2 regions of the Oceanobacillus sp. GQ8 genome follow, and region 1 is predicted to be linked to the other one. Evidence: a T-box and tRNA genes for the amino acid it is inferred to sense, from the RefSeq annotation. Region 1 holds a T-box; the other holds one or more tRNA genes.

Region 1 (18,316 bases):
CACGTGAAATAGAAGAAATAAAAGAGAACTTAAAATCATTCTAAAGCCATCTTTTTTTAAAATGTTGGACGCGATTTTGTCTTTTTTAAGACTTTTGTCTAAATATGACCTGTGCACAGTGTGAATAGCCATGCAAACTTGCAAACAGTTTATCCACATGTGAATAACTTTTGTGAATCTGGCTTTTCTTCGCTTATCCACATACTCACAGGCCTTATTACTATTAATACTGTATTTTTATAAAAAAAAATATATAAAAGAACTTCCCTTAGGAGGATTTATTTATGAAATTTGTTATTCAACGGGATCAATTAATATCCAGTGTGCAGGATGTCATGAAGGCTATATCATCCCGAACCGTTATTCCGATATTGACTGGAATGAAAATTGAAGCAAAAGAAAGTGGTATTACCTTAACTGGTAGTGATTCAGATATTTCTATTGAATCCTTTATCCCAGCTGAGGAGAATGGCAATGTAAATGTAGAACAAATCGAAGCAGGAAGTATTGTACTACAGGCTAAATATTTCCCTGATATTGTCCGTAAGCTCCCTGAAAAAACAGTGGAAATTGAATCAGATGAAAACTTAAAAGTAACGATTCGTTCTGGAAAGGCCGAATTTAATTTAAATGGTCAGGATGCAGAAGAATATCCACAGCTACCTAAATTACAAACGGATGACAGCTTTGAGTTGCCAATCGATCTCTTAAAAAGCTTAATAAAACAAACAGTATTTGCTGTTTCAACAATGGAAACACGTCCAATTTTAACTGGGGTAAATATTAAACTAGAGAATGGCAGTCTTACTTTTACAGCAACAGACAGCCATCGCTTAGCTTCTAGAGAAATTCCTGTCAGTGAAGCGCCAGGTCAACTGCCAACTGTGGTGGTTCCAGGTAAGAGTCTGAATGAGTTAAATAAGATATTAGATGATACAGAAGAAACAGTAGAAATAAGCGTGACAAATAATCAGATTCTGTTCCGTACAAAAAATCTTAACTTCCTTTCAAGATTGCTTGATGGAAATTATCCGGAGACCTCTCGATTGATTCCAGAACAAAGTAAAACCGTTCTTCATGTGAAAACGAAGGAACTCTTAAGCACAATTGACCGTGCTTCACTTCTAGCAAAAGAAGAACGGAATAATGTTGTTAGATTGAGCACAAAAGGGAATGGATTGATCGAAATCACAAGTAATTCTCCTGAAGTAGGAACAGTAGCAGAGGAAATTACAGTTCCTTCTATTAGCGGCGAAGAATTGAAGATCTCTTTCAGCTCCAAATATATGATTGATGCATTAAAAGCAATTGAATACGAAGAAGTGAAAGTAGAATTCACAGGGGCAATGCGACCATTTATTATCCGTCCTGCCAACGATGACCCGATCTTACAATTAATTCTACCTGTTAGAACGTATTAATTAAGCAGAATGTGATCTTAGGTCCTTATCTTAAAAAAGATAGGGACCTTTATTTTGTTTTGGACAGCACCTATATAACAGGTTAACGGCTTTTTAAAAGCAATTTTAAGCCTATACAGGCATTTATTATGCAAATATGGGGTCATACCTTTCCATAATGACAAATCTTTAGTAAAATAGGTATACATGACGTTTACAGGTTTAAACTAATGATATCCACACGAAGAAACTGCATTTGCTCATTTTTAGTGAATGTATGTGTTTCTATGTTTTATACTGTCCTGAAATCTTTTGGCAGTCTTAACGTTTTTCTAAAAAGTAGGAAACTTGGTGATAACATGCATGAAGAAATTGAAATAAGTACGGAATATATTGCGCTAGGCCAATTTATTAAGCTTGCCAATGTATTGGAATCTGGTGGGATGGTAAAGGCTTTTCTGCAAGACGAGGGCGTATTAGTAAATAACGAACGGGAGCATCGTCGTGGTCGCAAGCTATATGCAGGGGATATTGTTGAATTAGAAGGCATTGGAGCCTACAAAGTGATAAAAGCTTGAGAAACATGAACTACCTCCTAGCAAACGCTCCTGATCTGAATCGAAAAAAAGAGGATTGGTCATGCACATAGAACAGCTAAAATTACGTAATTTCCGCAATTATGACGGATTGGAAATGGAATTTAACAATAAAATAAATGTCATCATCGGGGAAAATGCACAGGGTAAAACCAACCTGATGGAGGCAATCTATTTACTTGCCTTTACTAAATCACACCGAACTCCCAGAGAGAAAGAATTGATTCAATGGGAAAAAGAGTATGCTAAAATAGAAGGCAGGATAACAAAAAGAAATCAAACCTTTCCGTTGGAAATCGTTCTTTCGGCAAAAGGTAAAAAAGCGAAGCTGAACCGGCTAGAACAAAAGCGGCTAAGTGACTATATCGGGGCGCTTAATGTTGTGATGTTTGCACCAGAGGACCTCACGTTGGTTAAAGGTGCACCACAAATCCGCAGGCGTTTTATTGATATGGAGCTTGGACAGATTCAGCCACGTTATATCTATCATCTAGGGCAATATCAAAAAATATTAAAACAACGAAATCATCTGTTGAAACAATTGCAGCGTGGAAAAAGCCAAGATCATACAATGTTGCAAGTCATCACAGATCAGCTCGTAGAACATGCCGCGACCTTATTGGAAAGACGGTTTGTTTTTTTGGAATTATTAAGGAAATGGGCTAGTCCGATCCATCATGGTATCAGCCGTGAGCTGGAAAGGCTTGAAATAAAGTATTCTCCCACTATTGAAGTATCAGAAGATGATAATAAGGAGAAAATAGAGAGTATCTACTTAAATAAATTTCAACAAATACAAGAAAAAGAGATTGAACGTGGCACAAGTTTAATTGGTCCGCATCGTGATGATCTCCTCTTTTATGTGAACGGTAAGGACGTCCAGACCTATGGATCACAAGGGCAGCAACGTACAACTGCCTTGTCGGTGAAACTGGCAGAAATTGAACTCATTTACAATGAAGTTGGGGAATATCCAATTCTTCTGCTTGATGATGTGTTGAGTGAACTGGATGATTACCGACAATCACATCTACTTCATACCATCCAAGGAAAGGTGCAAACCTTTGTATCTACTACGAGTGTTGATGGAATAAATCATGAGACCCTGAATAAAGCGGAATTATTCCGTGTCCGTAATGGTGAAGTGGAAAAATAGAATGAGGGGGAGATAGCATGTTTATTCATATCGGAAATGATAATGTCATCCGTTCTCAGGATGTGGTTGCAATCATTGACTATAATTTAATCTCATCATCTACCATCATGGAGGAAATGATGGAGAACGCTGGCAAAGAAAAGAAAGTAGTAGGTCCAACGGTTGATGCAAAATCAGTCATGATCACAAAGGAAATCATCTACTACAGCACGCTTTCTGTCTCAACATTGAAGAAACGCGCTAGTATGATCTCCACCATCAGTAAGCTAGATGATTTCTCAGATGAGATAAAGGAAGAAGAAGCATAGCATACTGTTTTTAATTCGAAACATTTTAAGTAACAGGAAATGGAAGTGAGAGCATGGCAATGGAAGACAATATGACGAATACCCAATCCGAATATGGTGCAGATCAGATTCAAGTACTAGAAGGACTTGAAGCAGTACGAAAAAGACCTGGCATGTATATTGGATCAACGAGTGAGAAAGGCTTACACCATCTTGTATGGGAAATTGTTGATAACAGTATCGATGAAGCATTAGCTGGATATTGTGACAGAATCGATGTAACAATTGAAAAAGATAACAGTATTACCGTAAGCGATAATGGCCGTGGTATTCCAGTAGGCATACAAAAGAAAACAGGTCGGCCAGCATTAGAAGTTATCATGACCGTACTCCACGCTGGAGGAAAATTTGGAGGTGGCGGCTACAAGGTTTCTGGTGGACTGCATGGTGTAGGTGCCTCTGTAGTTAACGCCCTGTCAACAAACTTGGAAGTTCATGTTCACTTGGATAATAAAATTCATTATTTAGGCTTTAAAAAAGGAGTTCCACAGGGAGAAATTGAAGTCGTTGGCGAAACGGACGTCACAGGAACGACTACCCATTTTGTTCCAGACCCTGAAATCTTTGATACAATCGAATACGATTATGATACGTTGACACAGCGCTTACGTGAGTTGGCATTCTTAAATAAAGGTATTACTATCACCGTAGAAGATAAACGTACGGATGAAGAACCTGTCAGCTATTTCTACGAGGGTGGGATAAAGTCCTATGTGGAATTTATCAACCGCACGAAAGAAGTCTTACATGAGCCATTCTATGCAGAGGGAGAAGATCAAGGAATCTCTGTAGAAGTTGCAATTCAGTATAACGAAGGTTTTGCAAGCAGCTTGTACTCGTTTGCCAACAACATTCACACCTACGAAGGTGGTAGTCACGAATCTGGTTTCCGAACAGGTCTTACCAGAGTGATTAATGATTATGCGAGAAAAAACAATTTATACCGAGAAAACGATCCAAACCTCTCTGGTGATGATGTACGGGAAGGAATGACCGCCATCGTCTCCGTTAAACACCCTGATCCACAATTTGAGGGACAGACAAAAACAAAGCTTGGTAACAGTGAAGCACGTACCATTACAGACTCTGTTTTCAGTGAAATGTTCTCCAAGTTCCTTTATGAAAACCCGTCTGTCGCGAAAATCATTGTTGATAAAGGGCTAATGGCTTCGCGTGCACGTTTAGCTGCGAAAAAAGCTAGAGAGCTGACTAGAAGAAAAAGTGCGCTGGAAATTTCGAATCTACCAGGTAAGCTTGCCGACTGTTCCTCTAAGGATGCAAAAATAAGTGAGCTTTATATCGTAGAGGGAGACTCTGCTGGAGGTTCCGCCAAGTCTGGTCGTGACCGTCATTTTCAAGCGATCTTGCCACTACGCGGTAAAATTCTCAATGTTGAGAAAGCCCGACTTGATAAAATTTTGTCCAATAATGAAGTTCGTGCCATGATTACTGCCCTTGGTACAGGTATCGGTGAAGATTTCGATATTACGAAGGCCCGCTATCATAAAGTCATTATCATGACAGATGCCGATGTCGATGGTGCACATATACGTACTTTACTATTAACCTTTTTCTATCGTTATATGCGTCCATTAATCGAATATGGCTATATTTATATCGCACAGCCACCTTTGTATCAGATCAAGCAAGGGAAAGCTGTTCATTATGTTTATAACGAAAAAGCATTAGATAAATTGCTTAAAGAGCTTCCACAATTACCTAAGCCAGGGATTCAGCGTTATAAAGGGCTAGGAGAAATGAATGCTACCCAGCTTTGGGATACGACGATGGATCCAGATACACGTACACTCCTCCAGGTTGACCTAGCAGATGCCATCGAAGCAGATCAAGTATTTGATATGCTGATGGGAGACAAAGTGGAACCAAGAAGGAACTTTATTGAAGAGAATGCACAATATGTTAAAAATCTTGATGTTTAATTCATATCAATTTATGTAATATTTGAGGCAAATCACTATTCTTTTGATGAATAGTGATAGGAGGTATAATAATGGCAGAGGAAAAACGTTCAAACGTTCAGGAAATAAATATTAGCAATGAGATGCGCACATCCTTCCTTGACTACGCAATGAGTGTTATCGTATCACGTGCATTGCCAGATGTACGGGATGGCATGAAACCAGTGCATCGCAGAATTTTATATGCAATGAATGATCTGGGGATGCACTCAGATAAAGCATACAAAAAGTCTGCCCGTATCGTTGGGGAAGTTATTGGTAAATACCATCCACATGGTGATTCAGCCGTTTATGAAACAATGGTCCGGATGGCACAAGACTTCAGCTATCGCTATATGCTAGTTGATGGCCACGGGAACTTCGGTTCAGTTGATGGTGACTCAGCAGCAGCAATGCGTTATACAGAAGCAAGAATGTCCAAAATATCCATGGAGCTCCTCCGTGATATAAATAAAGACACAATTGATTACACAGATAACTATGATGGCTCTGAACGGGAGCCAGTCGTTTTTCCAGCTCGATTTCCTAATTTAATTGTGAACGGAACTTCTGGAATTGCAGTAGGAATGGCAACGAATATTCCTCCACATAACCTAGGAGAAACGATTGACGCCGTGCTTGCGATTAGTAAAGACCCGGATATCACCATCAATGAATTGATGGAAGATTATATCCATGGCCCCGATTTCCCAACAGCTGGCCAGATTCTAGGGAAAAGTGGGATACGAAAAGCTTATGAAACAGGCAAAGGGTCCATTACCGTCAGAGCAAAAGCGAACATTGAAGAGCATGCAAACGGCAAGGCGACGATCATCGTCACAGAGCTTCCGTATCAAGTCAATAAAGCAAAACTAATTGAGCGGATTGCAGAACATGTGCGTGATAAGCGAATTGAAGGTATTACCGATTTGCGTGATGAATCAGATCGTAACGGTATGCGTATTGTGATGGAGCTACGTCGCGATGTTAATGCGAATGTCGTGCTAAATAACTTATACAAACATACGGCTCTGCAAACAACGTTTGGTATTAATACACTGGCTCTTGTTGATGGTCAGCCTAAAGTGTTGACGATTAAACAATGCCTTGAATATTACCTTGAGCACCAAAAGGTAATTATTAAACGCCGGACTGCGTTTGAATTACGTAAAGCAGAAGCAAGAGCACATATTTTAGAAGGATTGAGAATTGCGTTAGATCACTTGGATGAAGTGATCGCTCTTATCCGTAATTCCAAAACAGCCGATATTGCTAGAGACGGTTTGATGGAACGCTTTAAACTTTCGGAAAAACAGTCACAGGCAATTCTAGATATGCGTTTGCAGCGGTTAACTGGTCTAGAACGTGAAAAAATAGAAAATGAATACAAAGAACTTCTTGACCTAATTGAAGAATTAAAAGCTATTTTAGCAGATGAGGAAAAAGTTCTAGAAATTATCCGGGAAGAATTAACAGAGGTAAAAGAACGCTTCAATGACGAACGCCGTACAGAGCTTGTTCTAGGTGGTGTCGATTTCTTCGAGGATGAGGACTTAATTCCAGAAGAAAATATTGTGATTACCTTAACCCATCAAGGTTATATTAAACGTTTGCCATCCTCTACTTACCGAACTCAAAAGCGCGGAGGCCGTGGTATTCAGGGAATGGGGACAAATGAAGATGATTTTGTAGAACATCTTGTTTCAACCTCTACGCATGATACCGTGCTATTCTTTACGAATAAAGGGAAGGTCTACAAGGCTAAAGGCTATGAGATACCTGAGTTCAGCAGAACAGCGAAGGGTATCCCAATCATTAATCTCTTGCAGATAGAAAAAGGCGAGTGGGTTAACGCTGTTATTTCTGTAAATGAATTTACTGACACAGACTACTTGTTCTTTACGACCAAGCACGGGATCTCCAAGCGCACAACGCTTTCGCAATTTGCTAATATCCGTAAAGGTGGATTAATTGCTGTAGGGCTTCGGGATGAGGATGAATTGATTTCAGTGCGTCTAACCGATGGTGCGAAGGATATGATGATCGCTACGAAAAATGGTTATCTCATTCGATTCCCTGAAGATCAGATCCGATCTATGGGTAGAACAGCGGCCGGTGTGAAGGGTATTTCACTAAGGGAAGATGATGAGGTTGTATCCATGGAAATTCTTCAGGAGGATTCTAAAATCTTGCATGTTACAAGCAAAGGTTATGGAAAACAGACTCCTGAGATGGAGTATCGTGTAACAAATCGAGGCGGAAAAGGGATCTTTACATGTAACTTAACAGATAAAACGGGACATGTAGTAGCTGTAAAAGCTGTCTCTGGAGAAGAAGATCTCATGCTTATTACCGTAGCTGGCGTACTTATTCGAATTCCAGTCCAGGATATTTCGGAAACTGGCCGGAATACAATGGGTGTTCGTTTAATTAGGCTACAAGAAGAAGAGGAAGTAGCAACGGTAGCACGTGTTGACCAGGATGAAGACGAAGAAGAAATCGATGATGAAACAGAGGTTTCTGAAGCAGAAGAGTCAACAGAAGAGAATACAGAGGAATAAAAAATTGTAGGAAGGGGCTGAGGTCCCTTCCTAATTAATATGGTAAAGGGGGAAGAATGATATGAGGGTAAAAGCCTCGCAGCTTGTCCCAGGATGTGTGTTGCTTAGAGAAATAAAAGGGAAAACCAATAGAGACATAATCCCAAAAAACACGGTGTTAACAGAGGAACATATTACTGTCATAAAAAAATTCCTTGTTGAAAGTGTAGAAGTTTCTTCAAAGCTTGTCGAAGGAGATTCCTATACTCCAGAAAAGGCAGAGAAAATGGAACAGGTTCAGCAAACGGCTGAAAAGAAAGTTGCTGAAGAGCTCCCACCTTTTCAGGAACATTATGAACAAACAGTACAAGCATACAAAAAAATGTTTGAAAACTGGAAAAACGGTGCGCCTTTAGATATGCCATACGTTCGCAAATTAATCATTCCTTTAATAAAAAGAATGGATGATATTTCCTCTGCTGTTTATACTATGCACCATTATGCAAACAAGCGGGATTATATTTTCTATCATAGCGTCGCAGTCAGCATCCTATCCGCATTCCTTGCAAGAAAAATGGGCTATCCCTCTGGCGATTGGCTTCAAATCGGACTCGCCGGTTTTTTATGTGATGTAGGAATGGCAAAGATCGACCATAACCTTCTTCATAAAGCAGGTACATTAAACACAGCACAAAGGACCGATTTGAAAAAACATCCTACTTATTCTTATCGCATGGTTGAACAAATCCCAACCATTAAACAATCCGTGAAGCTGGCGATTTTGCAGCACCATGAAAGAATGGATGGCAGTGGGTATCCACTTGGTTTAACTAGTGGGAAAATACATAAAGTTGCAAGAATAATAGCGGTTTGTGATATGTACCATGCTATGACATGCGAAAGGGCATATAAGGAAAAGCAATCTCCATTTTTGGTAATAGAGGAATTGCAAAAGGAGCAGTTTTCCACCCTTGATCCAGACGTTGTTGCTAGCTTTGTTGAAAGTATGACGCATTTTTCTATCGGAACGAAAATTCGTCTTTCCAATAACCAGCTTGGTGAAATAGTGTTTATTGATGCAAAGCATCCAACGAGACCTATGGTACGAATGGAAGGTAAAAAAGATATCATATCCTTACAGCAAACAGAAGTATTCATTGAAGAAATAGTCGGTATCCAGTAAGGAGGATTACCGGCTATTTTTTATGGATTGTAGGTTCGTGGTCCTTTGATGACGATCAAACCGCCTGGGGAATTCGCTCAAAAAGTCCGTCATCCGCCATATGACGATCAAACCGTCTGAGTATTTCACTCAAAGTGTCGGTCATACGCCATATGATGATCAAACCAGCTGGGGAATTCGCTCAAAGAGTCCGTCATAGCACTTATGATGATCAAATCGACTGGTGATTTCGCTCAAAGTGTCCATCATCCGCTTGATGACGATCAAACAACCGAAGAATTTATCTCAAAGTGTCCATCATCCCCTGCATGATGATCAAACTGCCTAGGGATTTCGCTCAAAAATTCCATCATCCGCCGCATGACGATCAAACCACCCAAACAGCTCCCCAAAAAGATTCATGACACCCTGCCTGACGATCTAAACCTCATCAAGCCTTTCTTTTATAAAGCTCTAATCCCAATAAGAACGGTACTTTTTCAGCTGATTCTCTCAGGAAATGTGTAATAAAGGGATAGTCTGCATCTGACTTTGATGTAAAAAGATCCCCCCACCAATCGGTTTCATAGCGACAGAGCATACTTAGGTTATATAAGAGTAAGTAATGGACCATAACCTCGGAAAGTGGCAGGAACAGTTCTCTTTTTGCAGGAAAAAAGATGGGGCTTTGCGTTTTATCTGAATAGAATGGACCTTTGAGCTCAGTCAAAGGCTTGGCAAGCTCTACTTGTATATGATGGGAGACTGATTCCATATGCTTTATTTCTGGGAGAAAGGAGGAGATTTTATTAAGGAATCCATCCTTTGTCGTATGGTAATCATCCAGTATCTCAAGTGGGAATTCTAGCCATGTCCCCTGCCTCTTTCCTACCTGATAGAGCCCTTTCACCTGATGGAAACCAAGCATCATCCTCATTTCTGGAATGAGGGCAAGGAGTTGTTTCATATTAATTTTTTCAAATGGTAGTCTATTTATATGAAATAAGTGCTCAGAGAAGTAAGGGAATAAGCCATTGTGCTGGATCTTTACTTCATCCCGCAGAAAGGAATAGTCCTTTTTCTTTCGTTTTCTTGCGGTAACTCCGTGGGCAAGTAGGCTTGTTGATTCTGGGTAATCTGGTCTTACTGTCATCAAGCAGGCTTTGATTAGATGTGCCATGCCGTAAAAGTAGAGGACTGGCTGCAGAATGGGAGAGGAGTTACGCCCACTTTGGTAAAACATCTGCCCGTGTTGTATATACGAGGTAAAAACAGTGCAGTTTTCATAGCTTTTTCGATCCGCATCTATTTCCCCTATTGCTTTATAACAGTTGTATAGATAATGCTGCGCCGTTTGCTGTGACGTCAGATAGGTATAAAACATCTCTATATCCTGCATATAACATCATCTCCCAACTGTTTAAAAATTTTGAATCTACTTTCTTTAATTTTGTTTCATTATCTAGTTGAAAAAGCAAATAGGTTGGCGTATTGTATATAAAAATAGCATTACTTGCATAGCTTGTGCAGGGATTGCACGTTGCATACATATTACGAATCAGGAGGAGGAAGTATCATGCGTGAAGACAAGTTCGCTAAAGAAGGATTAACGTTTGATGATGTGCTGTTAATGCCAGGAAAATCCGAGGTATTACCTAAGGATGTGCAGGTTAAAACAAAACTGACAGATAATCTGCAGTTGAACAATCCATTTATTAGTGCCGGAATGGATACCGTAACAGAGGCTGAGATGGCCATCGCCATGGCTCGCCAAGGTGGCTTGGGAATCATTCATAAGAATATGTCAATTGAGGATCAGGCTGAACAAGTGGATCGTGTGAAGCGTTCGGAAAGTGGCGTCATAACCAACCCATTTTTCCTTACTCCTGAGCATCAGGTGTACGATGCTGAACATCTAATGGGTAAATTTCGTATTTCAGGTGTACCAATCGTGAACTCTATTGAGGAACAAAAGCTTGTTGGTATTTTAACGAACCGAGATTTGCGTTTTATCCAGGATTACTCCATTTCCATTTCTGAAGTTATGACAAGCGAAGACCTTGTCACAGCTCCAGTAGGAACAACATTAGAAGAAGCAGAGCAACTTCTCCAACGCTATAAAATTGAAAAGCTACCTTTAGTAGATGATCAAGGCATGCTTAAAGGATTAATTACGATTAAAGATATTGAAAAAGTAATCGAATTTCCAAATGCCGCCAAAGATAGCCAAGGAAGATTACTTGCAGGAGCAGCTGTTGGTGTTACTGGCGATGCGATGAAGCGAATTGAAAAACTCGTTGAAGCAGGTGTTGATGTAGTTGTAATCGATACAGCACATGGCCACTCTAAAGGGGTACTTGACCAAGTGAAGGTTGTACGTGATACGTACCCTGAATTGGATATTATTGCAGGAAATGTGGCGACAGCTGAAGCGACTAAAGAACTGATTGAAGCAGGTGCTTCCATCGTCAAAGTTGGGATTGGTCCTGGCTCTATTTGTACAACGAGAGTAGTAGCAGGAGTTGGGGTTCCCCAAATTACTGCCGTTCATGACTGTGCCCTTGCAGCAGCAGAATACAATGTCCCAGTTATCGCCGATGGCGGGATTAAATACTCTGGTGATATTGTTAAAGCATTGGCAGCAGGAGCGCATGCAGTAATGCTTGGGAGCATGTTTGCAGGTGTGAATGAAAGTCCCGGCGAAACGGAAATTTATCAAGGAAGACAATATAAAGTTTACCGTGGTATGGGTTCTGTTGGAGCAATGAAGGCTGGTTCTAAGGATCGTTACTTCCAGGAATCAAGCGAAACTAAAAAGTTGGTACCTGAAGGAATTGAAGGAAGAGTTGCCTATAAAGGTGCTCTCGCTGACACAGTACATCAATTAATCGGTGGCTTGCGTTCAGGTATGGGTTATTGTGGTACAGGTTCTATTGATGAATTACGTCATGATGCACGTTTTATTAAAATAACGAATGCGGGGCTTCGCGAAAGCCATCCACATGATGTTCAAATCACGAAAGAATCACCAAATTACTCTCTACAATAGAAAAGGTAACCATATTAGGAAATTTAGTAGACGGGGGAAATTCCCCGTCTATTTTTTCAGCGTTTTCTATGGTAAAATAACAAAGTGCGCACGTACATCACAAGAAGGTTAAACTACAAGTTGGAGGTAAAGGAAGTTGAAACACATAATGAAAAAGCGTTTATCAATGCTACTGGCTTTTCTGGTAGTGATAACATCAGTATTTGTCCAGCCATTTGCGGCGCAAGCCCAAGACACATTAGATATTGAAGCTGACTCGGCTATTTTAGTTGATGCAGCAACAGGGAAGATTATCTTTGCGAAAAATGCAGATGAAGCCCTGCCTCCAGCAAGTATGACAAAAATGATGACGGAATACCTTGTATGGGAAGCCATCGAGGAAGGTCAAATCAGCTGGGATACAACAACACAGATTAGCAACTATCCATATAGCATATCTGCCAATAACTCTTTTTCAGGAGTTGGATTAAGGCAAAATCAGGATTATACTGTCGAATCTTTATACGAAGCGATGGCAATTAATTCCGATAACGCTACAACCATTGCACTTGCTGAACTGATTGCAGGTTCAGAAGGTGAATTTGTAAAAATGATGAACGAAAAGGGAGAAGAAATGGGACTCCCTGATTATAAATTTGTAAACTCTACAGGATTGGATAATGCCTCACTCGGTGAAAATTATCCAGAAGGTACGGAACCAGATGCTACTAACATGTTATCTGCTGAGTCCTCTGCCTTACTAGCTTATCATCTCATAAAGGATTACCCGGAAGCATTGGATATATCCAGTATTCCAGCTACAGAATTTGATGGGCAACAAATCCGGAACTGGAACCATATGCTTGATCATGATACAACGTTTTTAAAGCAGTTTTATTATGAAGGGGTAGATGGATTAAAAACAGGTCATACCGATAGCGCTGGATATACCTTTACTGGAACAGCAAAACGCGGTGATCAACGTTTCATCTCGGTTGTAATGAAAACCGACAGTGAAGAAGAACGTTTTGCAGAAACAGCGAAACTATTTGATTATGGGTTTGATAACTTTGAAACAACAGAGTTATTCCCCGCAGGTTATCAACTTGAAGACCAAGCTACTATTCCAGTAGCTAAGGGAAAAGAAGATGCAGTGTCCGTATCTACTGGACAAGCAGTTTCCTTCCCGATTAAGAAAGATGAAGAGGATGCTTATAGCATTAAATATACAATAGACGAAGACAAGCTAAATGCTGAAGGAGAGTTGGCTGCACCTGTTAAAAAAGGGGATGTAGTAGGTACTGCCGAACTCGTTTATGAAGGCGAAAATGATTTTGGATATATTATGACTAGTTCTGATGGTCCAATTGACTTGGTTGCAGACGAGACAGTAGAGAAATCCAATTGGTTTATGCTGACACTTGGCGCAATTGGTGACTTCTTTGCAGATCTTTATACAACTGTTGTAGATTGGGTTAAAGGTTTATTTAGTTAATAAGAACGAGGTAATACCAAGAAGATCGTAACGTTTAGCGAAGCACCAATTATTCAATTTAAAAATAGGGGGAATTATTCATGTCAAATACAGGTACAGAACGTGTAAAACGTGGGATGGCGGAAATGCAAAAAGGCGGCGTCATTATGGATGTAGTAAACGCTGAACAGGCAAAAATAGCGGAAGCTGCAGGGGCAGTTGCCGTAATGGCACTTGAACGCGTACCATCAGATATTCGTGCAGCAGGTGGAGTAGCACGTATGGCAGACCCAACTATTACTGAAGAAGTTCTTAATGCAGTTTCCATTCCAGTAATGGCAAAAGCGCGTATTGGCCATATTGTAGAAGCTCGTGTACTTGAAGCAATGGGAGTAGACTACATTGATGAAAGTGAAGTACTAACACCAGCTGATGATATTTATCACTTAAATAAGTCAGATTACACGGTACCATTTGTATGTGGCTGTCGTAATCTTGGTGAAGCAGCTCGTCGTATTGGGGAAGGTGCTTCCATGTTACGTACGAAAGGTGAACCAGGAACTGGGAATATCGTGGAGGCAGTTCGCCATATGCGTGAAGTGCAATCAGAAATCCGTAAGCTTTCTGCTATGTCCAAAGATGAAGTGATGACATTTGCGAAACAAATCGGTGCACCATTTGAGTTATTGTTACAAATCCGTGAAGAAGGCCGCCTACCTGTCGTTAACTTTGCTGCAGGTGGAATTGCAACACCTTCTGATGCTGCGCTTATGATGGAGCTAGGAGCAGACGGTGTATTTGTTGGATCAGGTATTTTCAAATCAGACAATCCGGAAAAATTTGCGAAGGCTATTGTGGAAGCAACAACACATTACCAAGATTATGCATTAATTAGTGAGCTATCTAAAGGACTTGGTACAGCTATGAAAGGTCTTGAAATGAGTTCAATTGCTGCTCATGACCGTATGCAGGATCGCAGCGAATAGAAAGAAGGAATGATTTTATGATAACGATTGGTGTTCTTGCTCTTCAAGGGGCAGTACGTGAACATATTCGTTCAATAGAAGCATGTGGAGCAAAAGCTGTTGAAGTAAAGCGTGTGGAACAGCTTGAGGAAATTAACGGCATCATTCTTCCTGGTGGGGAGAGTACGACCATGCGTCGTTTAATTGATAGCTATGGTTTCTTCTCTGCTCTTAAGGAATTTGGCCGCCAAGGTAAACCTGTTTTTGGCACATGTGCAGGGTTAATTTTGATGGCAAGTGAAATTGATGGCCAGGAGAATGCCCATCTTGGGTTAATGAACATGAAAGTAGCACGAAATGCGTTTGGCCGCCAGGTTGCAAGCTTTGAAGCAGATCTTGAAGTAAGCCATATTGGTGATGCGTTTAATGCTGTATTCATTCGCGCACCATATGTATTGGAAGCTGGCCCAGAAGTAGAAGTATTGGCTACTTATCAAGACAGAATTGTTGCAGCAAAACAGGGGCATTATTTATGCACAGCATTCCATCCAGAATTAACGGATGATAACCGTGTCATTGCCCACTTTGTAACAATGGTCGAAGCATCCATGAAAGCAACTGCTTAATTGTTCCTGAAAAGAATCAGTGAGTGCTTATTCGACGCTACGGAAAATACTACGCTTTTCTGGGGCGGCTGGTAAGCCTCCGTGTGCTACGCACTACGGGGTCTTACCGATGCCTTTTCTCCCCAAGAAGTCTACGTATTTTCCTTCGCTAGATGTTGTGTCACTATTCTTTACAAACGGCGATAGAGAAAGAGTGTAATTAAGACCAGGGTTGCAATCGATGTATAAATTGTATATGATATGCTATAATTAGTAATAGAATATAAAAGTTATGACAGGAATTAGTAACAGTATACCTTTCTAAAGAGAGTCGATGGTTGGTGTAAATCGATGTGAGCGTACTGTGAATCCATCCTTGAACTGGTTCATTGAAACCGGATTTTCCGGAAGTAAATAAACCCGGTAGTTACCGTTAAAAACTGTGAGCCGGAAGAGGTTATACTCTTCAACAAGGGTGGCAACGCGGGAATTATACTCTCGTCCCTATTTATTTAGGGACGGGAGTTTTTTGTACGTTAGGTATATATACAATTTTAGCTAGAGCTAGGAGACAATGACGAAGTAGTTAAAATTTTGTAGTACCAAGTATAAGAAGATCGTACACATTCGCTAAAAAGACGAGCGAATGCGAGTTTTTCTAATGTTATGAACCCTGTCATAAAAAGGAGGAAACGAACATGTTGGATATGAAGTTTTTACGTAACAACTTTACGGAAGTGAAGGAAAAATTAGCACACCGCGGTGAAGATCTCTCCGAGTTAGACAGATTTGGGGAATTAGATGAAAGACGAAGAGAGCTCATTGCTGAAACAGAAACGTTGAAAGCGAAACGTAATGAAGCGTCTAAGCAGATCTCTGTTCTTAAAAAAGAAAAGAAAGATGCTGATCAAGCAATTAAAGAAATGCGTGAGGTTGGAGAACGCATCACTGAACTGGATAAAGAATTAAAAGAAATTGAAGAAACACTTAACATGATTATGCTTTCTATCCCAAATATTCCTCATGAAAGTGTACCTGTGGGAGAAGATGAAGAGGATAATAAAGAAGTGCGCAACTGGGGGGAACGCAAAGACTTTAGCTTTGAAGCACAACCTCATTGGGATATTGCGACAAACCTTGATATCCTTGACTTCGAACGTGCAGCAAAAGTAACAGGAAGCCGATTCGTCTTTTATAAAGGGCTTGGAGCAAGACTAGAGCGTGCTTTATTAAACTTTATGATGGATTTACATGCAGATGAACATGGCTATGAGGAAATGCTTCCGCCATATATCGTCAACCGCACCAGCATGACAGGAACAGGTCAGCTACCTAAATTTGAAGAAGATACCTTTAAGCTAGAAGAGTGGGATTATTTCATGGCTCCTACAGCAGAAGTACCTGTTACGAATTATCATCGTGATGAAATCTTAAATGTAGATGATCTTCCTAAAAAATACGTAGCTTTCAGTGGCTGTTTCCGTTCTGAAGCTGGTTCTGCTGGTAGGGATACACGTGGTCTTATTCGTCAGCATCAATTTAACAAAGTGGAGCTCGTTCACTTTGCTAAACCAGAGGATTCTTATGAGACATTGGAGAACCTGACAGGAAATGCTGAAAAGGTATTACAACTATTACAGTTACCATATCGTGTCATGAGCATGTGTACTGGTGATCTTGGATTTACAGCAGCGAAGAAATACGATATTGAAGTATGGATCCCAAGCCAAAATACGTACCGGGAAATTTCTTCTTGCTCTAACTTTGAAGACTTTCAGGCAAGACGTGCAGGAATCCGTTTCCGCAGAGAAGCAAATGCGAAGCCAGAGTTTGTTCATACTTTGAATGGCAGCGGATTGGCACTTGGTCGTACCGTTGCAGCTATTCTGGAGAATTACCAACAAGAGGATGGCTCTGTCATCGTCCCTTCTGTACTACGTGCCTATATGGGTGGCAAAGAAGCCATTAAATAATTGGATAAGATAAAGAGTAAGGCTGTTTTTCGGTTATCGAAAAACAGCCTTTTCTAGTTGTTCACTCATCGCGAAGATAGTAGATAGATTTTTCCCTCGTAACTCTATGATTGATATTCCCTTTATAGCAAAATTGTACAAAAAAGGCGTAAGTCGGAGTAAAACGACGTAATAAAAGCATGTCTCAAAGAAAACTCTGTTAAATTAAAATTTTACAAACTTTTTATACAGAAATAACTGATTATGGACTTTGAATCAATCCTCCAATAGGTATAACATTAAACTTGCATGCTTGCGATCTAACATGCCGGGGATCGTACCATCAAATATATTGAAATTATAGTAGATAAAATGGAGGTTATTTTTTACAACATGATGAATTTCAAACGAAAAATAGTAGGAATATTTATTGTTTTAATCTTATCTCTTATGATAGCAGGTTGTGGATCAAGTAATGAGGATGCACAAGCAGAAGGAAGTGTTAGTGAAGAATTAGATTATACAATTACCGGTACAGAGCCTGGTGCTGGACAAACTAAGAAGAATGAAGAAGTTTTAGATTCGTACGATAATCTTGCCGGTTGGGAACAGGAATTGTCTTCAGCAGGAGCAATGTTATCCCAATTAAGTAAAGCGATTGATAATAAAGAACCAATTATTTTTAGTGCATGGTCTCCTCATTATAAATTTGCCAAGTGGGATTTAAAATATTTAAAGGATCCCAAAGGTATTCATGGTGATGAAGAAAAGATTACAACGATTGCTAGAAAAGGCCTAAAGGACGAAATGCCTGAAGCTTACACAATTATTGATCGCATACAATTGGAGCTTTCAGATGTAGAAGAAGCATTATTAGAGGCTCAAGAAAAGGAGTATGCTGAAGTAGTAAAGGAGTGGGCTAAGGATAATCAAGAAACAGTTGCAGAATGGACGGAAGGTGTAGACTCTGTGGATGGCACTTCTATTGAAATCGCTCTTTTACCTTGGGATGATGCAATTTTTACAGCAAATGTTGCAAAAAACGCATTAGAACAAAAAGGATTTGATGTGACACTTACCCAAGTTGACCCAGCTATTATGTTTGAGGCTATAGCAACTGGGAGTGCTGATGC
Region 2 (8,745 bases), on a different contig from region 1:
CTATCATCACTTTGTAAAAGGGAAAGACGGTTCACTAGGTATTGCGGTTGCAGATGTAATTGGAAAAGGGATTCCGGCTGCCCTTTGCATGTCCATGATTAAGTACTCTATGGATAGTTATCCAGAAGAATCGATGACACCGAAGGCTATTCTGAAGAACCTTAATAGAGTAGTGGAACGAAATGTGGATCCGAGTATGTTTATCACCATGTTTTATGCTCAGTATCTTCCTGCAGAACATTTATTGCAGTATTCTTCTGCTGGTCATGAGCCTGGTTACTATTATAATGCTTCTACTGATTCTTTTACCGAAATTGAATCAAAAGGGCTTGTTCTTGGGGTATCTCCAGCAACTGAATACAACCAGTATGAATTGAAAGTGGATAAAGGAGACATGGTTATTCTCTTGACAGATGGAGTAACGGAATGTAGGGATGGCGAAAGATTTATCGAAAGTGAAGAGATTCTCGATGTCATTAAGCAATATTCCCACTTACCTTCCCAAGAAATGGTTACACAAGTATATAAGCACTTTGAGAAACTTCAGGAATTTGAGTTAAGGGATGACTTTACGCTACTTATTTTAAAAAGAGAAGTTTAATTTTCTAGAAGAAGGGTAAACAAAGTGTAATGTAATAAATTAAGGCTTGGATGTTAATCCTTTGAGGTTAATCGTCCGTACATAACCAGGCCGATTTCTAGGAGGAGCTTATGAATTTAGTTATCGATGTAGTCGAAGAAAATAATAAATCAGTTGTGAACCTTTCGGGAGAAATTGATGCATATACAGCACCGAATCTAAAGGAATCGCTTCTACCCTTAACCCAAAAAGAGGGAAATACAGTAGAAGTAGATCTTGGGAATGTAAATTACATGGATAGTACAGGCTTAGGGGTTTTTATTAGTGCACTAAAATCAACCAAAGAGAATAGTAGCGAAATGAAGCTCGTTAATATACAGGACCGTGTGTTACGCTTGTTCAAGATTACGGGGTTAGATGAAATTATGGATTTAAATTCAACAATTCGGGGTGTGACGGAGTAATGGAGAGATTTGACTTTATAGAGATGAAGGTTCCTGCGAAGCCAGAGTATGTAGGTGTGATTCGTTTAAGTATTTCAGGTATAGCGAATCGGATGGGTTTTTCCTATGAAGATATTGAAGATTTGAAGGTAGCCATATCTGAAGCAATCACAAACGCAGTAACACATGCTTATCACGAAAATGACGAAGGGGAAGTGACCGTAGGCTTTGCAGTCTATGAGGATCGCCTTGAAGTAATGGTAGCAGATCACGGTGGGAGCTTTGATCTGAATGAAATAAAAGATGGTATTGGCCCATACAAAAACACAGAGTCCGTGGAAAACCTTCGTGAAGGTGGTTTCGGTCTGTTTCTAATAAATACATTAATGGACAAAGTTCAGATTAACAATAACTACGGTGTTATTATTCTGATGACAAAGTATCTAAACGAAACAGAGGTGGACTTAGATGACGACCAAATCTCAACCACACAATAGCGGACGAGATGAGGTTTACCAATGGATAGAGTACCTGCAAAAAGAGCCAAAAGATGAAGTGATCCAGGAAAAAATTGTATTAACCTATAGAGATCTTGTGGAGTCTATTGCAAGAAAGTATTCTAAAAACAGCACGATTCACGAAGACTTGGTACAAGTAGGTATGATAGGTTTGCTAGCTGCTGTTAGAAGATATGATCCAACCTTTGGTAAATCATTTGAGTCTTTTGCTATCCCCACCATAATTGGTGAAATCAAGCGTTTTATACGAGATAAAACATGGAGTGTCCATGTGCCGAGAAGAATTAAGGAACTTGGACCAAAGATTAAAAAAGCGGTCGATGAACTTACTACAAATACGCAAAAATCCCCAACAGTAAGAGAAATAGCTGACTATCTTGAGGTTTCTGAAGAGGATATCCTTGAAACGATGGAGATGGGCAAGAGCTATAAAGCACTCTCAGTCGACCGTAAAATTGAAGCTGATTCAGATGGAAGTACGGTAGCAATTCTTGATTTAGTTGGTAATGAAGAAAGCGGCTATAATAACATTGACCAAAAAATGTTGCTCGAAAAAATTCTGCCGATCCTGTCTGAAAGAGAACAGCAAATTTTACAATGTACGTATTTTGATAACATGAGCCAAAAAGAAACTGGCGAATTATTGGGAATCTCCCAGATGCATGTCTCCCGCCTTCAGCGACGCTCTTTACGAAAATTAAGAGAAGCAATCCAGGCTGAGAGTACGGAGGTCTTCGATTGAGCGAAAATATAGTGGATGTCTCCGTCTTCCAAAAAGCAAAAAAGGGAAAATATCATTGCGGTGATAGTTACTTTTACAAGGAAACGGAAAAAGAGTTTGTATGTGCGATTGCAGATGGTTTGGGAAGTGGTGAGTTCGCTAAGGAATCATCACAAATTGTAATTGATATCATTCGGAACAATAGTTCCACTAGAATAGAGAACTTAATTGAAAAGTGTAATGAACAGCTACAAGGGAAACGTGGTGTCGTGCTTGGCGTTTTAAAAATTGATTTTAAGTCAGGAACATACTCCTTTTCCTCAATAGGTAACATATGTATTATGACTATTTCGGATGATAAAAAACGGAAGCGAAATATACCGAATGCTGGTTATCTAGCAGGGTATCATCGTCCGTTTAAAGTGGTACAGGAAAATTTGGATGAAAAAATGAACTTTGTCATGTTTTCTGATGGGGTTAGTGATAAAGAACTATCTAAAAAGTATTTAACCAATCAGGATGTCACGACAATTACAAAGACTTTTGAGTATATAAGTGAACCGGACAGAGATGATGATACAACTTTGATCGCAATTCGATATGATGCAGATAAAAGGAAGGCAGGCGAGTAAAACAACTGTCTTCCTTTTTCAATTGCCTTAAACATACATACGAAAAAATTTAAGTTCATTATGAAATCGGTACGTAATTTGGTAAACTAGAAATGGTGTGAAGGAGGAGTAACATTGGCTGAAACATATAATCAAGACCTTATTCAATGGGTCTCAAAAGAAGCAAACGTTAATACAACTATTGTAAACAAGGTAATTTCGTTATTAGACGAAGGGAATACCGTACCGTTTATCGCACGTTATCGAAAAGAGATTACCGGCGGTTTAGACGAGGTACAAATTAAAACTGTTCAAGATAAATGGGCATATGCTGTAAATCTTTCAGATCGAAAAGAGGAAGTACTACGAATAATCGAAGAACAGGGCAAGCTTACAGAAGAGCTTCGTAAAGAAATTACACAAGCAACACAATTACAACGTGTAGAGGATCTTTACAGACCATACAAACAAAAGAGAAGAACGAAGGCTACGATAGCAAAGGAAAAAGGACTTGAACCACTCGCTATTGTTATTTGGAAGCAAGAAAATATGGATGCTTTAAAAGAAGCCGACCAATATATTTCAGAAGAACATGATGTCCATACAGTGGATGATGTACTGACAGGTGTAAATGATATTGTGGCTGAATGGATTTCTGATGATCCAGAATACCGTGACCACCTCCGGGAGGAAACCTTCAAGCGAGGCACTGTTCAATCAAAGGTAAAAAATGCGGAGTTGGATGAAAAACAAGTCTTCCAGATGTATTACGATTATAATGAAGCGGTGAGGTCCATGGTCTCACATCGTATTCTTGCGCTAAATCGTGGAGAAAAAGAAGGGATTTTAAAGGTAGCAATTGAAACTCCGATAGAGGGGATTACTCGTTACCTCCAGGAACAAGTTATTCGTCGTTCCACAATAGGCGAGGTTAGAGAGGTTCTTGAACGTGCTATTGATGATAGCTACAAGCGTCTTATCCAGCCATCAATTGAAAGGGAAATTCGCAATGCTTTATCAGAAAAAGCAGAGGATCAAGCCATTGATGTATTTTCTAAAAACCTAAAAAATCTACTGCTACAGCCACCTTTAAAAGGGAAAACCATTCTTGGGGTGGATCCAGCTTTTCGTACTGGTTGTAAGCTAGCAATTGTGGATGAAACTGGCAAGGTGCATGAGGTTAGTGTCATGTACCCGACAGCACCTAAAAACGACGTTAAGGGTGCGGAGAAACTCATGCTATCGTTTATTAAAAAATATCCAATTGAACTCATTGCGATCGGAAATGGGACAGCTTCAAGAGAGACGGAGCAATTTGTTGCAAATGTAATTTCGGATAATCAACTGGATATTCCATATATCATTGTGAACGAAGCGGGCGCAAGTGTGTATTCGGCGTCTGAACTTGCAAGAGAAGAATTCCCTGATTTACAGGTAGAAGAGAGAAGTGCTGCTTCTATAGCAAGACGTGTTCAGGACCCATTGGCAGAGCTCGTTAAAATTGATCCAAAGTCTATTGGTGTTGGCCAATATCAACATGATGTTAGCCAGAAATCCTTGAACGAGTCCTTATCGTTTGTTGTGGAGACGGCAGTAAACCAAGTTGGTGTAAATGTGAATACAGCCTCCGCGTCCCTTTTGCAATATGTAGCAGGTCTTAGCAAGACAGTTGCTAATAATATCGTCAAACAGCGGAACGACCAAGGAAAATTTGTAAACCGCAAACAGCTTAAGAAGATTCCGAGGCTTGGTGCTAAAACCTATGAGCAAGGAATAGGATTCCTACGCATCGTCGATGGAGACCACCCGCTCGATCGTACACCAATTCACCCGGAAACTTATCCGCAAGTAGAAGAACTATTAAAATTGGTAGACAGCAGCATGGAAGATATCGGTACAGAGCAGCTTCGTACCAAGCTTGCTAATGTAGACAATACTACTATTGCAGAGCAGTTAGGTATTGGGAAGCCAACACTAGTGGATATTATGAATGCCTTAAGCAGACCGGAACGGGACCCGAGAGACGACTTTCCGCAGCCATTACTTAAGAAAAATGTCCTTTCGCTAGAGGATCTGAAACCGGGAATGGAAATGCAAGGAACAGTCCGTAACGTAGTAGATTTTGGAGTGTTTGTTGATATTGGAGTAAAACAAGATGGCCTAGTCCATATCTCGAAAATGGCAAACAAGTTTGTCAAACACCCAATGGATATCGCTTCTGTTGGAGATGTGGTTACGGTTTGGGTAGAGCAAGTAGATAGTGATAAAGGTAGAATTGCCCTAACTATGATAGAAGGATGAGAAAAAGCCGGATAACTCTGTGGAGAGTCATCCGGCTTTTTTGTGTGTAGTAGGCTGATGAAAAAGTAGTACTTACTCTTTTCAGGTAATTAACGTACGCTTTCTGGAACAGCTAGTCCAAGTCCTTGTGCAATTCTTTCGCCCCATTCAGGGTCAGCTTTATAGAAATGCTCAATTTGACGTAGCTTAATTTCATCTTTTTCTACTGGCTCCATGTGACCAACAAATGCTTTGATAAGACGATCTTTTTCATCTGCACTCATTAAGCGGTAAAGATCGCCTGCCTGAGTGTAATGATCTTCACTATCATAAGGTACACTGTCAGCTTGACCATGTACTTCAAATGGAGTAGTTTTAGTTGTGATATCTTCAGCCGGGCCATTTTGACTGTTTGGTTGGTAGTTAGGTGTGCTTCCACCATTACCGTTTACACTCATAAAGCCATCGCGTTGATAGTTGTTTACTTCATTTTTTGGACGGTTAATTGGAATTTGATGATGGTTGCCACCAAGACGGTAACGGTGCGCATCAGAATATCCAAACAAACGACCTTGAAGCATTTTATCAGGTGAAGCTTCAATTCCTGGTACAAATTGACCCGGAGAGAATGCAGCCTGTTCTACTTCTGCAAAGTAGTTTTCAGGATTGCGATTTAATACCATACGGCCAACTTCAATACGTGGATAATCTTTCTTGGACCAAACCTTTGTAACATCGAATGGATCCCATTTATAATCTTTTGCATCCTCTTCAGGCATGATCTGTACATATAATTTCCATGCAGGGAAATCTTCATTTTTAATTGCGTTAAAGAGATCCTCTGTGTGGTAATCAGGGTTTTCCCCAGCAAGTTTATCAGCAAGGTCAACATCTAAGCCTTTTACACCTTGTTCACTAATGAAGTGGTATTTTACCCAGAAAACTTCTCCTTGAGCATTTACCCATTTAAATGTATGACTACCATACCCGTTCATATGACGCAGTGTAGCAGGAAGGCCTCTATCACCATGTAGGTACGTAATTTGATGTAATGATTCTGGTGATAATGACCAGAAGTCCCACACCATATTTGGATCTTTTAGATGTGTTTGTGGATGACGCTTTTGTGTATGGATAAAGTCAGGAAACTTAATCGCATCGCGAATGAAGAAGATAGGTGTATTGTTACCTACTAAATCATAGTTCCCTTCTTCTGTGTAAAATTTAACTGCAAAGCCACGTGGGTCACGGACGGTATCCGCTGAGCCAAGTTCCCCTGCAACAGTAGAAAAACGAATAAACATATCTGTGCGTTTTCCTGCTTCACTTAGGAAATCTGCTTTTGTATATTTAGAAATTTCATCATTTGTCACTTCAAAGTAGCCATGTGCTCCAGCACCCTTAGCGTGAACGACACGTTCAGGTATACGTTCTCTATTAAAATGTGCAAGTTTCTCAAGTAAATGGAAATCTTGGAGTAAAGTTGGTCCATTATGACCAGCTGTTACTGAATTCTGGTTGTCGCCAACGGGAGCCCCGGCAGCAGTAGTAATACGGTTATTATTATTACTCAATGTTTATTCCCCTCTCTAAACTAAAATTAGACTTTCTACGTTTTATTATAATATAAACCAGATAAAAATCAATATTTAATTAAAATAATTTTAAATAACAACCACAAAACGTGCTTAAAACTTATTAAAGAACCTTTAATATGTTAAAATGGGAGTAATGGGCAATAGAGAATGAGATGAAGGAAATGAAAATCATGACAGAAAATGAACTATATAAATTAGTAGAAGAATTATCTAGAAGGTTCTTTAATCGTACGTTTCTGGATGATGTTTGTTTTAATAATAGATTGCGAACAACAGGGGGGCGATACATTCCGGCGAAGAGGGTGATAGAGCTGAACCCTAAATATCTTGAGGCAGATATGGAAGAATTTCAAGGGATTATAAAACATGAACTTTGTCACTACTTTCTTCATATAGATGGAAAAGGATATAAGCACGGAGATGCAGATTTTAAGCAGTTGTTGAAAGAAACTGGATCCCCTAGGTATTGTAGTCCTTTGCCTACTCAAAAACTAGAATACAATTATCAATATATATGTAAAGAATGTAAGCAGGTATATAAAAGAAGAAGAAGGGTCAATTTAAAGAAGTATCGTTGTGGTAAGTGCAAAGGGGCTTTACAACTGGTAGATATAAATAAGTAATAAAGCTAATGTAAAAAAATTCACGTAGGATATTGACGAATGGTGTCATCCATGGTAAATTAAATAAGCTAATAAATTACATAACAACACGTCAAAAAATGTTTAAAAAAGTGTTGACATCAAATTACAAATGTTGTATGATATTAATCGTTGCGAAAAACGCAATTGACATTATTCCACAGTAGCTCAGTGGTAGAGCTATCGGCTGTTAACCGATCGGTCGTAGGTTCGAATCCTACCTGTGGAGCCATACGGAGAAGTACTCAAGTGGCTGAAGAGGCGCCCCTGCTAAGGGTGTAGGTCGTGTAAGCGGCGCGAGGGTTCAAATCCCTCCTTCTCCGCCATTAATTATTGGCCCGTTGGTCAAGCGGTTAAGACACCGCCCTTTCACGGCGGTAACACGGGTTCGAATCCCGTACGGGTCATCTTAATTAAAAAGTAAAAAGAATCAAGGTTGGGTCCGGTAGTTCAGTTGGTTAGAATGCCTGCCTGTCACGCAGGAGGTCGCGGGTTCGAGTCCCGTCCGGACCGCCAGATGTTGGGCCATAGCCAAGCGGTAAGGCATCGGGTTTTGATCCCGTGTACCCCAGGTTCGAATCCTGGTGGCCCAGCCATTTATTTTTTGAGTAAGACCTATAGTAAGTAGTATTGTAAAATGTACTATTTAATGAATAGTATTTTTTTATTCCCTTTTTATGGGAGTCGGCAGTTCGTATTACTTCCTAATAAGGAAACTTTATAATCATTAGGAGCCATTAGCTCAGTTGGTAGAGCAACGAGCATTACTTCTACCGAATAGACTACGAGTAACCCCGATGCATCGACATCTTGAATAAGCTTTTAGAAGCAGGGGTCACTAGATGAACATTCTTAATATAGTAAGATTATTTTTTTAAACAGGAGCCATTAGCTCAGTTGGTAGAGCATCTGACTTTTAATCAGAGGGTCGAAGGTTCGAATCCTTCATGGCTCACCATTTTAAATATAAATCATGCGGGTGTGGCGGAATTGGCAGACGCGCTAGATTTAGGATCTAGTGCCTTCGGGCGTGGGGGTTCAAGTCCCTTCACCCGCATTAAACCATTTGGTTTTATAGAAACAGAGAAGTGTTTAAGATCTATGCGGTCGTGGCGGAATGGCAGACGCGCTAGGTTGAGGGCCTAGTGGGTGAATAACCCGTGGAGGTTCAAGTCCTCTCGGCCGCACTTTCAATAAATTTCATATGCGCCCGTAGCTCAATTGGATAGAGCGTTTGACTACGGATCAAGAGGTTAGGGGTTCGACTCCTCTCGGGCGCGCCATTTTAACGGGAAGTAGCTCAGCTTGGTAGAGCACATGGTTTGGGACCATGGGGTCGCAGGTTCAAATCCT

Evidence for each region. The T-box of region 1 lies ahead of serS (serine--tRNA ligase). A T-box ahead of a tRNA ligase gene usually reads a tRNA of that ligase, here a tRNA-Ser.
Region 2: it has a tRNA-Ser gene. The T-box ahead of serS (serine--tRNA ligase) is inferred to sense a tRNA for this amino acid. The anticodon was not compared.

What each region holds. Positions count from the first base shown of each region.
Region 1 is NZ_JCAXEV010000002.1:80,229-98,544, reverse strand. Features, by position in the region: gene dnaA (chromosomal replication initiator protein DnaA) at 1-44, shown strand, start outside; gene dnaN (DNA polymerase III subunit beta) at 285-1,421, shown strand; gene yaaA (S4 domain-containing protein YaaA) at 1,760-1,978, shown strand; gene recF (DNA replication/repair protein RecF) at 2,040-3,152, shown strand; gene remB (extracellular matrix regulator RemB) at 3,170-3,460, shown strand; gene gyrB (DNA topoisomerase (ATP-hydrolyzing) subunit B) at 3,514-5,439, shown strand; gene gyrA (DNA gyrase subunit A) at 5,511-8,018, shown strand; gene AC6CHS_RS05445 (HD-GYP domain-containing protein) at 8,080-9,180, shown strand; gene AC6CHS_RS05440 (YaaC family protein) at 9,611-10,558, opposite strand; gene guaB (IMP dehydrogenase) at 10,736-12,208, shown strand; gene AC6CHS_RS05430 (serine hydrolase) at 12,345-13,682, shown strand; gene pdxS (pyridoxal 5'-phosphate synthase lyase subunit PdxS) at 13,763-14,647, shown strand; gene pdxT (pyridoxal 5'-phosphate synthase glutaminase subunit PdxT) at 14,665-15,252, shown strand; T-box leader at 15,515-15,740, shown strand; gene serS (serine--tRNA ligase) at 15,930-17,204, shown strand; gene AC6CHS_RS05410 (glycine betaine ABC transporter substrate-binding protein) at 17,580-18,316, shown strand, end outside.
Region 2 is NZ_JCAXEV010000009.1:306-9,050, reverse strand. Features, by position in the region: gene AC6CHS_RS19350 (PP2C family protein-serine/threonine phosphatase) at 1-601, shown strand, start outside; gene AC6CHS_RS19345 (STAS domain-containing protein) at 712-1,044, shown strand; gene rsbW (anti-sigma B factor RsbW) at 1,044-1,520, shown strand; gene sigB (RNA polymerase sigma factor SigB) at 1,492-2,283, shown strand; gene AC6CHS_RS19330 (SpoIIE family protein phosphatase) at 2,280-2,894, shown strand; gene AC6CHS_RS19325 (Tex family protein) at 3,009-5,174, shown strand; gene AC6CHS_RS19320 (catalase) at 5,264-6,727, opposite strand; gene AC6CHS_RS19315 (SprT family protein) at 6,913-7,374, shown strand; tRNA gene AC6CHS_RS19310 (tRNA-Asn) at 7,550-7,624, shown strand; tRNA gene AC6CHS_RS19305 (tRNA-Ser) at 7,628-7,718, shown strand; tRNA gene AC6CHS_RS19300 (tRNA-Glu) at 7,728-7,799, shown strand; tRNA gene AC6CHS_RS19295 (tRNA-Asp) at 7,832-7,908, shown strand; tRNA gene AC6CHS_RS19290 (tRNA-Gln) at 7,914-7,988, shown strand; tRNA gene AC6CHS_RS19285 (tRNA-Lys) at 8,275-8,350, shown strand; tRNA gene AC6CHS_RS19280 (tRNA-Leu) at 8,368-8,449, shown strand; tRNA gene AC6CHS_RS19275 (tRNA-Leu) at 8,496-8,579, shown strand; tRNA gene AC6CHS_RS19270 (tRNA-Arg) at 8,599-8,675, shown strand; tRNA gene AC6CHS_RS19265 (tRNA-Pro) at 8,682-8,745, shown strand, end outside.